Linked DNA regions of Chondromyces crocatus. The protein of the gene in region 2 binds, or shares a complex with, the protein of the main gene of each other region. Links are inferred from orthologs where the notes say so. Each region holds a gene or a part of one and is shown on either strand. Other genes may lie near its edges.

Evidence for each region. The genes of interacting proteins can lie anywhere in the genome.
Region 1: the proteins of CMC5_RS19510 (region 2) and dnaB are in contact, whole or in part, in a crystal structure (PDB 2R6A), measured with the Geobacillus stearothermophilus proteins. The link is inferred for Chondromyces crocatus from one-to-one orthologs. Residues at the interface, in WP_049624496.1 of Geobacillus stearothermophilus: Lys456, Leu457, Leu458, Pro459, Ala460, Asn463, Ala464, Leu467, Leu535, Leu536, Ile537, Ala538, Gln544, Glu545, Asp548, Tyr549, His552; in WP_033016901.1 of Geobacillus stearothermophilus: Ser13, Glu15, Ala16, Gln18, Glu91, Leu92, Asp94, Ala95, Val96, Pro97, Thr98, Ala99, Ala100, Asn101, Tyr104, Tyr105, Ile108.

Annotation. Positions count from the first base shown.
Region 1 is NZ_CP012159.1:9,529,024-9,532,443, reverse strand. The notes cover bases 1-2,999. They hold dnaB (replicative DNA helicase), read left to right. Parts: upstream 1-746; coding sequence 747-2,252; downstream 2,253-2,999. Other genes in these bases: CMC5_RS34420 (hypothetical protein), read left to right, coding at 2,377-2,999; rplI (50S ribosomal protein L9), read left to right, coding at 134-586; rpsR (30S ribosomal protein S18), read left to right, coding at 1-124. Outside these bases: more of CMC5_RS34420, read left to right, coding at 3,000-3,420. UniProt on the Escherichia coli protein: The main replicative DNA helicase, it participates in initiation and elongation during chromosome replication. Travels ahead of the DNA replisome, separating dsDNA into templates for DNA synthesis.
Region 2 is NZ_CP012159.1:5,303,272-5,306,366, reverse strand. The notes cover bases 213-3,095. They hold CMC5_RS19510 (DNA primase), read left to right. Parts: upstream 213-595; coding sequence 596-2,596; downstream 2,597-3,095. Other genes in these bases: rpoD (RNA polymerase sigma factor RpoD), read left to right, coding at 2,722-3,095; atpC (ATP synthase F1 subunit epsilon), read left to right, coding at 213-461. Also shown: more of atpC, read left to right, coding at 1-212. UniProt on the Escherichia coli protein: RNA polymerase that catalyzes the synthesis of short RNA molecules used as primers for DNA polymerase during DNA replication.

The sequences.
Region 1 (3,420 bases), 4.2 Mb from region 2 along the record:
GGAGCGGGGCAAGGTCGTCCCGCGTCGGATCAGCGGCAACTGTGCGCGGCACCAGCGCAAAGTGACGCTCGCCATCCAGCGAGCGCGCAACATCGCGCTTCTTCCGTTCACCGTGTCGGCATAGGAGGATCCCATGGCGACCCATATTCACGTCGTCCTCACGCAGGAACTCGACAACCTCGGAAAAAGCGGCGAGCTCGTGAAGGTCCGCCCGGGGTTTGCGCGGAACTACCTGATCCCGCGCGGCCTGGCGGTCAGTGCCACCGCCGAGAACGTCGCCCGCATCGAGCACCAGAAGAAGGTGATCGAGGCCCAGACGGTGAAGCAGCGTGCCGAGGCTGAGCAGCTCGCGGGCAAGCTGAGCGCCGTCAAGCTGACCCTGTCTCGTCCGACGGGCGAGGGAGACAAGCTCTACGGTTCGGTGACGTCGCGGGACATCGAGGAAGCGCTGGCGAGCCAGGGCTTCACGGTGGATCGCCGCCGCATCGAGACGGATCCGATCAAGACCCTCGGAACTCACTCCGTGCAGGTTCGGCTCGCTCCGTCGATCGCAGCGAAGGTCGAAGTCACCGTCACGGCGAAGTAGAGGCACCTCTTCTCGCCTGCGCTGGACTCACGTATAAACGCTGAGACCCAGTTGACTGACGCCCCGTAGGCATGGCCTCCGGGGCGTTGGGCATTTCTGAGGGCACTTCTGTGGATAACCTCTGGATGTCTCCAGGCATTTTTCTGGGGAGGTCGAGCCGATGATGAGAGGGCCCGATGCCCGCCGGGGGCAACGACCGCAAAAACTCGAGCCGGCGACGATTGCCGGGCGAGTCCCCCCGCATGATCTCGACGCTGAAGCGGCCGTGCTCTCGGCCATCCTGCTCGATCGAGACGCGCTCGACCGGGTGCTCGAGATCCTCAAGCCGGAGCATTTTTACAACGACGGCAATGGCCGCATTTACGAAGCCACGCAGACGCTGGCGCTCGCGGGCACGCCCATCGACATCATCTCGGTCGCCTCGTGGTTGAGGGATCGTGAGCGGCTACAGCAGCTCGGCGGCGCGGCCTATCTGGCGACGCTCGCAGACGCGACGCCTGCCGTTTCCCACGTCGCCTCGCATGCCCGTGTCGTCTACGAGAAGTGGCGCCTCCGGCAGCTCATCGCCACCTGTCAGCGTGTCTCCGCGGAGGGATACGGTGATGTCGGCGAGGTCCAAGCGTTCATCGACGGCGCCGAGCAATCCATCTATCAGCTCGCCCGGACCCCGCAGGGCACCTCCACCCAGCCCCTCGCGATGGCGCTCCGGACTGCCTTCGAGCAGATCACGGCGGCCGCCGAGCGTGGCGATCGCATCACGGGGATCTCCACCGGCTACGAGAAGCTCGATGCGAAGACCGCCGGCCTTCACGATGGTGATCTCCTGATCGTGGCCGCCAGGCCCGGCATGGGAAAAACCTCGTTCGTGCTGAACCTCGCGGTCAATGTCGCGTCACCTCGCTCCGTCGGCATGCCAGGTCCTGGCGAGGAGGGGCATGGCGTCGAGCGGCAAGCGCCCGGCTTCGGTGTCGCGGTGTTCTCCCTGGAAATGCCCCGAGAGCAGCTCGCCACCCGTATGGTCTGCTCCGAAGGGCGCGTCGACGTCGGCAAGGTGCGGCAGGGCTTCCTTCAGCCCGAGGACTGGCGGCGCCTCACGGAGTCCGCCTCCTACCTCTCGACGCTCCCTGTCTGGATCGATGACACGTCCGCGCTGACCCTCCTGGAAGTTCGCGCCAAGGTGCGCCGCATCCAGGCGGAGTACAACCAGGCGTCCGGCCCTGGAAACCCAGGGCGACGGGTGGGCCTGGTCGTCATCGACTACCTGCAGCTCATGAAGGGGCGCGACGGCGTCTCCAGCCGCGAGCAAGAGATCAGCGAAATCTCACGAGGCTTGAAGCAGCTCGCCAAGGAGCTGCGCGTCTGCGTGATCGCGCTCTCTCAGCTCAACCGCTCCGTCGAGACCCGCACGACGAAAGACAAGCGTCCGCAGCTCTCGGATCTACGTGAATCCGGTGCCATCGAGCAGGACGCCGACACCATCGTCTTCATCTACCGCGACGAGTACTACAATGCGGAAACCACGAACGCGAAGGGGATCGCCGAGCTGATCATCGCGAAGCAACGAAACGGGCCGACCGGGAAAGTGCTGGTGCGCTTCGCGGCCTCCTGCACCCGGTTCGACAACCTGGCGCCTGGGGACTATCCCGACGTCGTCGACGACGAGTGAGCGGGCACCAGGGTCGGTGGCATCCAATGTGGTGCCTGGCCCGCGCGTCATAACAGGATCCATGGCCGCTCTTCCTCCGCGTTCCGGTCCTTCGCCAGAACCCTTCAGGGCGCGGCTCGAGAGAATGACGAGGCGCGCCGCCGTCCTGGTGGGGTTGCTGTCGGCCTCTGCGAGTTGCAGCCCTCCGCTGCAGAGTGGTGGTGTGATCGTCGTCGACGGGGCCGCCGCGCGGCTCGGTGCCATGTGTCGCTGGCGCAGCGGTGGCCACGACGAGCTGTGCCCGGCGGCGGCTCCTTCCGCTCCGTCCGCGAAGGTTCGACGGCTCGAGGGGGGAGCCGAGGAGGGCCTCTCGGGGGCCCTCGCCGGCGGCAAAGCAGGTGACTACCTGCTGGAGAACGACCAGATCGCCGTGATCATCGAGCAGCTCGGGCGTGTCGAGGGCGGAGGCCACCTCATCGACGCCGCCGACGCAGGTCGACGGCGAGACGAGCTGGAACGGGTCGCGACCTACCTCGGGCGAGCCGCCGGTCAGGCGCTCTACAAGGAGCTGACGACGGGGAGGGACGACGAGGGCACGGCGTGGGTCGAGGCGCGCGGCCACGTCGCAGGTGACGAGTCGCTGGTGATCGCAACGCGTTACAGCTTGAGGCCCGCCGATCGGGCGGTCTTGCTCTCCACCACCCTCGAAAACCGCGGCGCACAGCCCAGCATGCGCCTGGAACTCGGCGATGCGGTGCGCTGGGGAGGGACGCTGCTGGTCGCGCCACGGTGCGTGCCCGGCTGCCCTGGACCGTATGTGGGCCCCTACCTGGCAGGCATCGGGACCGACACGGCATACGTGCTGATCCCCGTGGAAGCGACCGCGCTGCAGGCGTCGACCGACGCTGGTGAGAGCGAGATCAGCCTCACGCACCGTGAGCACCTCCCTCCGGGCGAGCGCCTCGTTTACGAGCGGGTGCTGGCCGTGGCCCCTCGCGGGGACTCCGCAGGGGTCGCGACGGAGCTCCTCGTGCTCGGTGGCGGCATGCCCGGCGGGCTCGACGTGGAGCTCACGGACATCGGGGGAGAGGCCCTCGCTGCGGTCCACGGCAGAGTGCTCCTCACCCCGATCGCCCCGGAGGGACAGGCTGTCCTCGACGACATCCCTCTCTGGCTGAAGGCCAGCGCA
Region 2 (3,095 bases):
TCGGCGTGTTGCCGGGCCACCTGCCGCTGCTCGCGGCTCTGCGGACGGGGCTCGTGACCTATCACAAGGAAGGTCGTGAGCATCGGCTCGCCGTGCACCATGGCTTCGTGGAGGTCGCGGCGGATGTCGCCCTCCTCCTCACCGAGCGTTTCGCCCGGGCGGAAGACGTGGACGTGGTGAAGACCCGCATGCGCCTCAAGGAGGTGGATGAAGAGCTGGATCACTGGCACGGAGAGCTGACGGATCCACGACGGCGTGAGCTGATCGAGGAAGAGCAGTGGCTGGCGACCGAGCTTGAGCTGATCGGTGATCCTCCGCCCCCCATGGTCCGTGAGGACACCCGGTTCCTCGTCAACCATGCCGAGCCGCCGCCGGAGGAGGAACTGGCAGCCTCGTCCCAGCCCGATGAGAGCCTGACCGATCACAAGAGTCCTGGATCCGCCTTCCCTGACACCAAGTAGCCGGCTCCGGGATCGAGGGAGCCCTCCGGGGCTCCCAAAGTTCGGCGTCCCCCCTTGCGCGTAAGGCTCCGCCGCAGAAGACTACATGTCGCGACGGAGCGCAGAGCCTTGCGCTGGAGAACTCGCAACCCACGATGATCTCGCCGGAGACGATTGCGCTCGTCAAGGAGCGGACCGATCTGGTCGCCCTGATCGGCGAGACGGTGCGGCTCACGCGTCGGGGTCGAAGCTTCACCGGCCTCTGTCCCTTTCACAAGGAGAAGAGTCCCAGCTTCCACGTCAACGCAGAGCGCGGCTTCTATCACTGCTTCGGTTGCAAAGAGAGCGGCAGCGCCGTCGACTTCGTGATGAAGATCGAAGGCCAGACGTTCGCCGAAGCCGTGCGCTCGCTCGCAGAGCGCTCCGGCATCGAGATCGTCGACACCTTCACGGATGCAGAGCGACGCGAAGCGCAGGGCGCCCGTAGAGAAAAAGAAGACCTCTACGACGTCAACCGGATCGCGGCGACCTTCTTCGAGCATCAGCTCCGCGGAGGGCCTTCCACCCCCGCCCATCCCCTCGCCCATTACGCCAGCGAGGAACTCGCTCGACGCGGACTTCCGCTGTCCAGCGATGGACAGGCGCCAGATTCCATTGCCGACGCGCTCCAGGCGTTTCGCGTGGGCTATGCGCCCTACGGGTGGGATGGGCTGGCTTCACACCTGAAGCGTCAGGGCATCTCACCGATTCAAGCCGAGCGCCTGGGTCTCCTCGTCCCCCGCTCCTCCGGCAGTGGGCATTACGACCGCTTTCGTCACCGCCTCATGTTCGCGGTCACCGATGTGCTGGGGAGGGTGATCGCGTTCAGCGGCAGAGCATTGCCCGACCCCACGCCCGCCGAGCTCACCGCGCACAGGCTCTCAGGTCCGGCGGCCACTACGGATGGGGCACCGGCCAAGTACATCAACAGCCCCGAGTCTCGCATCTACACCAAGGGCGAGCACCTGTTCGGACTCCACCAGGCGCGTCACACGATCCGACAGCGCGGAGAGGCCATCCTCGTCGAGGGAAATTTCGACGTGGTCGCGCTCCACGCCCGCGGAATCACCAATGCCGTGGCACCTCTCGGGACGGCGTACACCACAGCGCAAGCCCGTCTGCTCAAGCGCTTCGCCCCGAGCGTGGTGCTCCTGTTCGACGGAGATGCAGCGGGACGGAAGGCGACCCGGGCCGCCCGAGTTCCGTGTCGTGAGGCGGGACTGACGGCGCGGGTCGCTGCGCTCGCGCCCGGGCTCGACCCCGACGACCTCGCGCGCCAGAAGGGCCCTGAAGCCATCCAGCGGCTCGTCAAGGATGCCCGTGGGCTGCTCGAGTACCTCATCGACGCCGCCCTCAACGGGGACGACTTCAGTGGCGCGTCACTTCCGGACCAGATGGCACGCATCAAGGCAGTCGCGGCCCTGCTCGCCGAGGAAGACGATCCCAACCTCCGCTTGATGAGCAAGCTCTATGCGGATCGCGTGTCCTCGAAGCTGATCATCGGCGACAGGTCGCCCACAGACCTTCTCCAGCTCGAGCGGATCGTCGACGAGGCGCTATCCCAAGGACCAGGAGCGCGCCGTTCCGCGACCGCCAGCCGCCGACCCCCTGACCACGGAGGGGGCTTTTCGGAGGGTCCCGAGAGCTACGGCCCGGATCCTGCTTCAGCTCACGGGCGGAATCTCTCGCGCGAAGACCAGATCCGGCTCGCCATCCTCGGCGCCGTCATCGACTGCCCTGAAATCCTGGCAGATCCCGAGGTAGTTCCCGCGCTGGAGGTCCTCGAGGGGGATGTGGCGCTCGCAGTCGTCGCTGCACGACGGTACTTCATTCCCGAAAAGGGACTTGCCGCCGACGAATTTCTTGCGCAAATCTCAAGCGCGATCCATTCATTCGCGGCTGGACGTCTTGCCGCACCGGGGTTCGAGGGGGCGGCCGAGGCGAAGACGGAACTCCTTGAGAATGCACGAAAGTTGAGGCGGCTGACGTTGAAGCGTGCGAACGCCGCCGTGGTGCACCAGCTCGAAAAGGGAGAGGCGATGGGGGACGTCGCTTCCGAGGAATCCATGCTGCGTGAAGTTCAACGGAGGGCCCGCGAGAAGCTCGGGCTTTCTTGACGCGCGTCTTGGCCCTCTCACCCCGGGGCAGTCCAATGGCGCCAACCATGTTCTCGTTAGTTCAGAGCTGGTGGAACTGAAGTCCCTGTGGGGCGGCCGAGCCGCTACCAATGGAGCATGAGGTAATGGCGAGCAAGGCCAAGCAGTCTTCTGGTCGGGCGGGCGGCATCGCAAAGGGCGCGGGCGGGACCGCAAACGGTGCGAAGGGTGGAGCGACGCGCGAGGCGTCCTCTGGAGGCCGCAGTGGTTCCAAGCCCGATGGCGCATTGCGCACGGAGCGGGCAGAGAAGGACCGGAAGGCCCTGGAAAAGCTCGTCGAGACCGGCAAGAGCAAGGGCTTCCTCACCTACGACGAGGTGAACGACGCGCTCCCGGCGGACGTCTCCCCCGACCAGATCGACGATGTCGTCGGTGCCCTTGGCGACGAGGACATCGAGATCGTCGACGGGGCGACGCAGGTCAAGATTGCTCCCAAGCGAATCGCCGACGAGGAAGCGTC